2 regions of the Streptomyces sp. NPDC014801 genome follow, and region 1 is predicted to be linked to the other one. Evidence: predicted binding sites of a transcription regulator. Region 1 holds the regulator's gene; the other holds the start of a gene.
The links. The regulator HrcA, encoded in region 1, represses chaperone genes, less so after heat shock. The targets are predictions, from matches to a motif close to TTNGCACTCNGNNNNNCNGAGTGCNAA.

Region 1 (4,413 bases):
ACCGCCGGCCTCCACGCCCTGGGCGATCACCGCGTCGGCGCCGGAGCGCTCCACGGCCACCGCCTCCTCCGCGGTCGTGGCCGTGACGAGCACGAACGTGCCGACGCGGTGCAGGGAGTCGACGACCTCACGGCTCGGCACGCCGAAGTGGAAGGAGACCACCGGCACGGGGTCGTCGCGCAGCACGGCGAGCTTGGTGTCATAGCCGTCGTCGCGCCCGCTGTCGGGGTCGCCGAGCTCGGTGTCGTACCAGGTGGCCTCGCCGGCCAGCTGGTGCGCGTAGACCTCGACGGCGCCGGACTCCGCGTACTCCGGCTGCGGCATGAAGAGGTTGACGCCGAAGGGGCGGCTCGTCAGGCTCCGCAGCTGCTTGATCTCCTGGTACATCCCGTCGGCGGTCTTGTATCCGGCGGCGAGGAACCCGAGGCCGCCCGCCTCGCAGACGGCGGCCGCGAGAGGCGGCACGGAGACGCCGCCCGCCATGGGTGCCTGCACGATCGGGTGGGGGAAAAGACCGGTCAGCGCGGTGGACATGACGGCATGGTGTCACGTCCCCCGGACAAGTCAGAATCCACCCGTCCTGTTGGCATAGGCCACCGGAATGGGTGGCTCACCCCCACCCGCGCCCGGCGGGCCGAAGGCGTCCTCCACCCCGGCCCACCGCCGCCCGGCACCCGCCCCGCGGCCCGCACCTCACCGCCCGTTGAAGGCGTCCTTCAGCCGCGAGAACAGGCCCTGCTGGCCCGGCTGGAACTGGCCGGTCGGGCGTTCCTCGCCGCGCAGTTTCGCCAGTTCGCGCAGGAGGCGTTCCTGCTCGGGGTCGAGCTTGGTCGGGGTCTGCACCTCGACGTGCACGATGAGGTCGCCCCGGCCGCCGCCGCGCAGATGCGTGACGCCGCGGTTGTGGAGCGGGATCGACTGGCCGGACTGCGTGCCGGGCCGGATGTCGACCTCCTCCATGCCGTCCAGCGTCTCCAGCGGCACCTTGGTGCCGAGGGCCGCCGCCGTCATCGGGATGGTCACCGTGCAGTGCAGGTCGTCGCCGCGCCGCTGGAACACCGCGTGCGGCAGCTCGTGGATCTCGACGTACAGGTCACCGGCGGGACCGCCACCGGGCCCGACCTCGCCCTCGCCGGCGAGCTGGATGCGGGTGCCGTTGTCGACACCGGCCGGGATCTTCACGGTCAGCGTGCGCCGCGAGCGGACCCGGCCGTCGCCCGCGCACTCCGGGCACGGGTTCGGCACGATCGTCCCGAAGCCCTGGCACTGCGGGCACGGCCGCGAGGTCATGACCTGGCCCAGGAAGGACCGGGTGACCTGCGAGACCTCACCACGGCCGCGGCACATGTCACAGGTCTGCGCGGAGGTGCCCGGCGCGGCGCCCTCACCCGAACAGGTGGCGCAGACGATCGCCGTCTCGACCTGGATGTCCTTCGTGGTGCCGAAGGCCGCCTCGTCGAGCTCGACCTCCACCCGGATCATCGCGTCCTGGCCCCGGCGGGTGCGCGAGCGCGGCCCGCGCTGCGACGCCGTACCGAAGAACGCGTCCATGATGTCGGAGAAGTTCCCGAAGCCGCCCGCGCCGAAGCCGCCCGCGCCGGCGCCGCCGGACTGCGAGAGCGGGTCGCCGCCGAGGTCGTAGACCTGCTTCTTCTGCGGGTCCGACAGCACCTCGTAGGCGGCGTTGATCTCCTTGAACCGCTCCTGCGTCTTCGGATCGGGGTTGACGTCAGGGTGCAGCTCGCGCGCGAGCCGCCTGAACGCCTTCTTGATCTCATCCTGCGACGCGTCGCGGCGCACGCCGAGTACGGCGTAGTAGTCCGTGGCCACCTACGACTCCGCCAGGATCTGTCCGACGTACCGTGCCACTGCGCGTACCGCTCCCATCGTTCCCGGGTAGTCCATGCGGGTCGGTCCGACCACGCCGAGCTTGGCGACAGCCTCGCCGCCCGAACCGTAGCCGACCGACACGACGGACGTGGAGTTGAGTCCTTCGTGGGCGTTCTCATGACCGATACGGACGGTCACGCCCGGATCCTTGGCCTCGCCGAGCAGCTTCAGGAGGACGACCTGCTCCTCCAGCGCCTCCAGCACCGGCCGGATCGTGAGGGGGAAGTCGTGCGAGAACCGGGTGAGATTGGCGGTGCCGCCGATCATCAGCCGCTCCTCGTTCTCCTCGACGAGCGTCTCCAGCAGGGTGGACAGGACCGTGGAGACCGTACCGCGGTCCTCGACCTCGAAGGCCTCCGGCAGGTCCTCCACCAGCTTCGGCACGTCCGTGAACCTGCGGCCCGCGACGCGGCTGTTCAGCCGGGCCCGCAGGTCCGCGAGCGAGGTCTCGCCGAACGGCGCCGGGCAGTCCACCATGCGCTGCTCGACCCGGCCGGTGTCGGTGATCAGCACCAGCATCACCCGGGCGGGCGCCAGCGACAGCAGCTCCACGTGCCGCACCGTCGAGCGGGTCAGCGACGGGTACTGCACGACGGCGACCTGCCGCGTGAGCTGCGCGAGCAGCCGCACGGTCCGCGCGACGACGTCGTCGAGGTCGACGGCGCCCTTGAGGAAGTTCTGGATGGCGCGCCGCTCGGGCGCGGTCATCGGCTTGACCCCGGCCAGCTTGTCGACGAACAGCCGGTAGCCCTTGTCGGTGGGGATGCGCCCCGCGCTGGTGTGCGGCTGCGCGATGTACCCCTCGTCCTCCAGGGCCGCCATGTCGTTGCGGACCGTCGCCGGGGAGACGCCGAGATTGTGCCGCTCCGTGAGCGCCTTGGAACCGACCGGCTCCTCGGTGCCCACGTAGTCCTGGACGATGGCGCGCAGCACCTGAAGCCTGCGTTCACTCAGCATCGCGCACACCTCCAGAAAGTCGTTCCCCTCGGCATCTGCCCTGGCACTCTGCGCGTGCGAGTGCCAGACGTCCCCGCCCCAGTGTACGGCGGTGGTGCACGCCCCCGGCAAGGCCGGCCCTGCCGCCCGGTCGGTACGGATAGCGTCGGGGGTATGACGGTTACTTGGGAAGACCTGGGGTGGGAACGGCTGGCGGCCGGGGTGGGACGGTGCCGGCTGCCGGGCTGGGACTGCACGACGGGGCTGGTCCTCGGCGCCGGTACGGCGCTGATGATCGACGCCGGGTCGAGCCTCGCGGAGGGCGCCCGGCTGCGCGCCGAGGCCGAACGGCTCACCGGGCACGGTGTGACCCATCTCGCGTTCACCCACCCCCACTTCGACCACGTCCTCGGCGCGTCCTCGGTCCGGGCCGCCGACGTCTTCGGCGCGGTGGGCATCGACTCGGCGTTCACCCCGCGCGGCCGGGAGGAGCTGCGGGCGGACGCGGTGAGGAACGGACTGGACCCGGCGCTCGCGGAGGAGGCCGCGGCGGCGCCGGTGACGGTCGGTCATCTCGTCAGCGGCGAGTGGACCCTGGACCTCGGCGGCGGCCGCCAGGCGCTGCTGGCCAACGTGGGCCCCGGGCACACCGCCCACGACCTCGTCGTCCTCGTCCCCGGCGAGCGGGAGGTGGTCTTCTGCGGCGACCTCGTCGAGGAGTCCGGGGAGCCGCAGGCCGGCCCCGACGCCGTACCCTCGCACTGGCCGGACGCGCTGGACCGGCTGCTGGCGCTCGGCGGCGAGGACGCGCTGTACGTGCCCGGTCACGGAGCGGTGGTGGACGCCGCGTTCGTGCGGGCGCAGCGGGACGCGCTGGCCGGCCGCTTCGGCGTGTCGCGCTGATCCGGGCGCATTCCGCCGCGGGGTTCTCCTATCGTCATCCGAATGCGGCAGTACTCCCCCGACCTGACCCCGCCCTGGAAGAAGAAGCCGGCGCCGGTGCCCGAGGTGGCGGCCGAGCCGGGCCTGGTGGTGGAGGAGCCCGGCAGCGGCTTCTGCGGCGCGGTGATCCGCTGCGAGGCCGGCACGGTCACCCTGGAGGACCGCTTCGGCAAGCACCGCGTCTTCCCGCTCCAGCCGCGCGGGTTCCTGCTGGAGGGCCGCGTGGTGACGCTGGTGAGGCCCGCCTCGGCCGCTCCGGTACGGCCCGCCCGCACCGCCTCCGGGTCGGTCGCCGTGCCCGGTGCCCGCGCCCGCGTCGCCCGCGCCGGGCGGATCTACGTCGAGGGGCGGCACGACGCCGAGCTGGTGGAGAAGGTCTGGGGCGACGACCTGCGCATCGAGGGCGTGGTCGTGGAGTACCTGGAGGGCGTTGACGACCTCCCGGCGATCGTGGAGTCCTTCGCGCCGGGTCCCGACGCCCGGCTCGGCGTCCTGGTCGACCATCTGGTGCCGGGCACCAAGGAGTGGCGGATCGCCGAGGCCGTGACCAGCGAGCACGCGCTGGTGGTGGGCCACCCGTACATCGACATCTGGCAGGCGGTGAAGCCGTCGGCGCTGGGCATCGCGGCGTGGCCGGTGATCCCG
Region 2 (4,413 bases), on a different contig from region 1:
CTCTTCGTCAAGGACGACTCCGGCAACCCCACGCACTCCTTCAAGGACCGCGTGGTCGCGCAGGCCCTGGAGGCGGCGCGCGCCTTCGGCTTCACCACCCTGTCCTGCTCCTCCACCGGCAACCTGGCCGGCGCCGTCGGCGCCGCCGCCGCCCGGGCCGGCTTCCGCTCCTGCGTGTTCATCCCGCACGACCTGGAGCAGGGCAAGGTCGTCATGGCCGCGATCTACGGCGGCGAGCTCGTCGGCATCGAGGGCAACTACGACGACGTGAACCGCTTCTGCTCGGAGCTGATCGGCGACCCGGCCGGCGAGGGCTGGGGCTTCGTCAACGTCAACCTGCGCCCCTACTACGCCGAGGGCTCCAAGACCCTGGCGTACGAGGTCTGCGAGCAGCTCGGCTGGCGGCTGCCCGACCAGATCGTGATCCCGATCGCCTCCGGCTCGCAGCTCACCAAGGTCGACAAGGGCCTGCAGGAGCTGATCAAGCTGGGCCTGGTCGAGGACAAGCCGTACAAGATCTTCGGCGCGCAGGCCGAGGGCTGCTCGCCGGTGTCCACCGCCTTCAAGGCCGGGCACGACGTGGTCCGCCCGCAGAAGCCGAACACGATCGCCAAGTCGCTCGCCATCGGCAACCCGGCCGACGGCCCGTACGTCCTCGACATCGCCCGCCGCACCGGCGGCGCGGTGGAGGACGTCACCGACGAGCAGGTCGTCGACGCGATCAAGCTGCTGGCCCGCACGGAGGGCATCTTCGCGGAGACCGCCGGCGGGGTGACCGTGGGAGTGACCCGCAAGCTGATCGAGAACGGTCTCCTGGACCCCACGAAGACCACGGTCGTCCTGAACACCGGCGACGGCCTGAAGACCCTGGACGCGGTGGCCGGCACGGGCCTGACCGCCACCATCCGCCCGACCCTGGACTCCTTCCGAGAGGCTGGCCTCGCATGAGCGTGACCGTTCGTATCCCGACCATCCTGCGCACCTACACCGGCGGCCAGGCCGAGGTGAAGGCCGAGGGCGCGACCCTCGCCGAGGTGATCGCCGACCTGGAGAAGAACCACACCGGCATCGCCGCCCGCGTGCTGGACGACCAGGGCAAGCTGCGCCGGTTCGTCAACGTGTACGTCAACGACGACGACGTCCGCTTCGAGCAGGGCCTGGACACGCCCACCCCGGACGGCGCCGGCGTGTCGATCATCCCGGCGGTCGCCGGCGGCTGCTGACACACGGAGTTCATCGCGATTGCCCCCTCCGTGAGAGAAGCGGAGGGGGCAATTCCATGTGATTAGACGCGGTAGAGTTGGGGAACGCGCCCCGGAATCAACGGGGTGCGATCTCAGGAACCTGCTGCACGGGCGACAAGAAGTAGCCAAAGTACGCGGGTTTTTTGTCTTTTTTGCCCCCCTTTGTGCGGCCCGACTTGCTCGGAATTCAGGCGAATTCACGTGAGATTCCGGACCGGTCCCGTCCAGAATTCTCGTCCGACTGACCTGTTGCAGAGGGCAGTTGGACAGATACATTCAGCCGCGGTCGACGCGTTCCGGCGCACGCCCCCACCCATCGGGGGGCGAGGTCTGACCCGGATCCGCGAAGTGTGGATCTGTGCAAGGGCCAGTAATAGGGGAGTTAGGCATGGCTCAGGGCACCGTCAAGTGGTTCAACGCGGAGAAGGGGTACGGCTTCATCGCGGTCGACGGTGGTGCGGACGTCTTCGTCCACTACAGCGCGATCCAGATGGACGGCTACCGCACCCTGGAAGAGGGCCAGCGGGTGGAGTTCGAGATCTCGCAGGGCCAGAAGGGCCCGCAGGCCGACATGGTCCGCGTCACCGCCTGAACGTTCATTCACGCCGAAGGGCCCGCACCTCGCACAGGGTGCGGGCCCTTCCGCATGCCCGGCCGCCCCGCGCCGCGCCCCGCCGGCCGTCCGCGCGGGCCGCCCCGGCCGCCGTACGCCGGTGTTCGCGGGGGGCTGATCCATCGGCCCGACCCCCGGGAGGCGCTTGCACTCACCATGCCCGAGTGCTAATCATTGGCGTTAGCACTCTGAAGGTGAGAGTGACAACGTAAGGACCGGGTCGGTGAGGCCAGGGCCGGTGGGGAAGGAACCTTCCGGTCGGGGCCGTCCGTCGCGGGCGCGGGCGCGGTCCGAAGTAATCACCCCCAGTCCTGGAGGGACCACTTCACATGGCCAAGATCATCGCGTTCGACGAGGAGGCGCGGCGCGGCCTCGAGCGCGGCATGAACCAGCTCGCGGACGCCGTGAAGGTGACGCTCGGCCCCAAGGGCCGCAACGTCGTCCTCGAGAAGAAGTGGGGCGCGCCCACGATCACCAACGATGGTGTCTCCATCGCCAAGGAGATCGAGCTCGAGGACCCGTACGAGAAGATCGGCGCCGAGCTGGTCAAGGAAGTCGCCAAGAAGACGGACGACGTCGCCGGTGACGGTACGACCACCGCGACCGTGCTCGCCCAGGCCCTGGTCAAGGAAGGCCTGCGCAACGTCGCCGCCGGCGCCAACCCGATGGCCCTGAAGCGCGGTATCGAGAAGGCCGTCGAGGCCGTCTCCGCCGCCCTGCTGGAGCAGGCGAAGGACGTCGAGACCAAGGAGCAGATCGCCTCCACCGCGTCCATCTCCGCCGCCGACACCCAGATCGGCGAGCTGATCGCCGAGGCGATGGACAAGGTCGGCAAGGAAGGCGTCATCACCGTCGAGGAGAGCAACACCTTCGGCCTGGAGCTCGAGCTCACCGAGGGCATGCGCTTCGACAAGGGCTACATCTCCGCCTACTTCGCGACCGACATGGAGCGCATGGAGGCGGTGCTCGAGGACCCGTACATCCTCATCGCCAACTCCAAGATCTCCTCGGTCAAGGACCTGCTCCCGCTGCTGGAGAAGGTCATGCAGTCGGGCAAGCCGCTGCTGATCATCGCCGAGGACGTCGAGGGCGAGGCCCTGTCGACCCTGGTCGTCAACAAGATCCGCGGCACCTTCAAGTCCGTGGCCGTCAAGGCTCCGGGCTTCGGCGACCGCCGCAAGGCCATGCTCGGCGACATCGCCATCCTCACGGGCGGCGAGGTCATCTCCGAGGAGGTCGGCCTCAAGCTGGAGAACGCGACCCTGGACCTCCTGGGCCGCGCCCGCAAGGTCGTCATCACCAAGGACGAGACCACCATCGTCGACGGTGCCGGCTCCTCGGACCAGGTCGCGGGCCGTGTGAACCAGATCCGCGCCGAGATCGAGAACAGCGACTCCGACTACGACCGCGAGAAGCTGCAGGAGCGCCTGGCGAAGCTCGCCGGCGGTGTCGCGGTCATCAAGGCCGGTGCCGCCACCGAGGTGGAGCTCAAGGAGCGCAAGCACCGCATCGAGGACGCCGTCCGCAACGCCAAGGCGGCCGTCGAGGAGGGCATCGTCGCCGGTGGTGGCGTGGCCCTGCTGCAGACCACCCACGTCTTCGACAAGCTCGAGCTCGACGGCGACGAGGCGACCGGCGCCCAGGCCGTGAAGCTCGCGCTGGAGGCCCCGCTCAAGCAGATCGCCGTGAACGCCGGCCTCGAGGGCGGCGTCGTGGTGGAGAAGGTGCGCAACCTGACCCCGGGCCACGGCCTGAACGCCGCGACCGGCGAGTACGTCGACCTGGTCGCCGAGGGCATCATCGACCCGGCCAAGGTGACGCGCTCCGCGCTGCAGAACGCCGCGTCGATCGCCGCGCTGTTCCTCACCACCGAGGCCGTCATCGCCGACAAGCCGGAGAAGGCCGCTGCCCCGGCCGGCGGCGGCATGCCGGGCGGTGACATGGACTTCTGATCCCTCGCGGATCACCTGTCCTTCCGGGCCTTCCCGAAGGCCTTCGCCGAGGGCGGCACTCCCTGTCTCGTGGCAGGGGGTGCCGCCCTCGGGCGTTTCCGGGGCCGTAGGGGTGCCGGGATCGTCCGCAGGCCGAGTCCGTACGCGTGCCGAGTCCGTACGCGTGCCGAATCCGTACGTGCCGAGTCCGTGGGCGTGCCGGGGACGCATGCGCGCCGGGGCGCGGGCGTGGCCGGGATCACAGCGCGCGGGGGCGCCGGGGCGGAATGTGGCGGCGGGCATGGAGAGTTGCTTCAGTTGTTGCAACAATGCGCGCGCACATACCTACCGGTACCCGAGGAGCCCCCGTATGAGCCTCACCGAGCCCGCCGCCTCCCGCGCGGCCGCACTGCTGTCCCGCCCGGTCACCATCAACGGCCTGACCGTCCCGAACCGCATCGCCATGGCGCCGATGACCCGTATGTTCTCGCCGGGCGGCGTTCCCGGTGAGGACGTGGTGTCGTACTACGCCCGCCGGGCCGGTGCCGGGGTCGGTCTGATCGTCACCGAGGGCACCTACGTCGGTCATGCCTCCGCCGGGCAGAGCGACCGCGTGCCGCGGTTC

Region 2: a site for HrcA is predicted at 2,002-2,028, ahead of groL (chaperonin GroEL). Genes of this name have one in related genera too.

Annotation. Positions count from the first base shown of each region.
Region 1 covers NZ_JBIBXG010000001.1:484,439-488,851, reverse strand. Annotated here, with positions in the region: gene ACF1AL_RS02115 (nitronate monooxygenase) at 1-534, opposite strand, end outside; gene dnaJ (molecular chaperone DnaJ) at 694-1,830, opposite strand; gene hrcA (heat-inducible transcriptional repressor HrcA) at 1,831-2,847, opposite strand; gene ACF1AL_RS02100 (MBL fold metallo-hydrolase) at 3,001-3,729, shown strand; gene ACF1AL_RS02095 (DUF3097 domain-containing protein) at 3,772-4,413, shown strand, end outside.
Region 2 covers NZ_JBIBXG010000012.1:367,078-371,490, reverse strand. Annotated here, with positions in the region: gene thrC (threonine synthase) at 1-948, shown strand, start outside; gene ACF1AL_RS29455 (MoaD/ThiS family protein) at 945-1,223, shown strand; gene ACF1AL_RS29450 (cold-shock protein) at 1,633-1,836, shown strand; gene groL (chaperonin GroEL) at 2,187-3,809, shown strand; gene ACF1AL_RS29440 (NADH:flavin oxidoreductase) at 4,159-4,413, shown strand, end outside.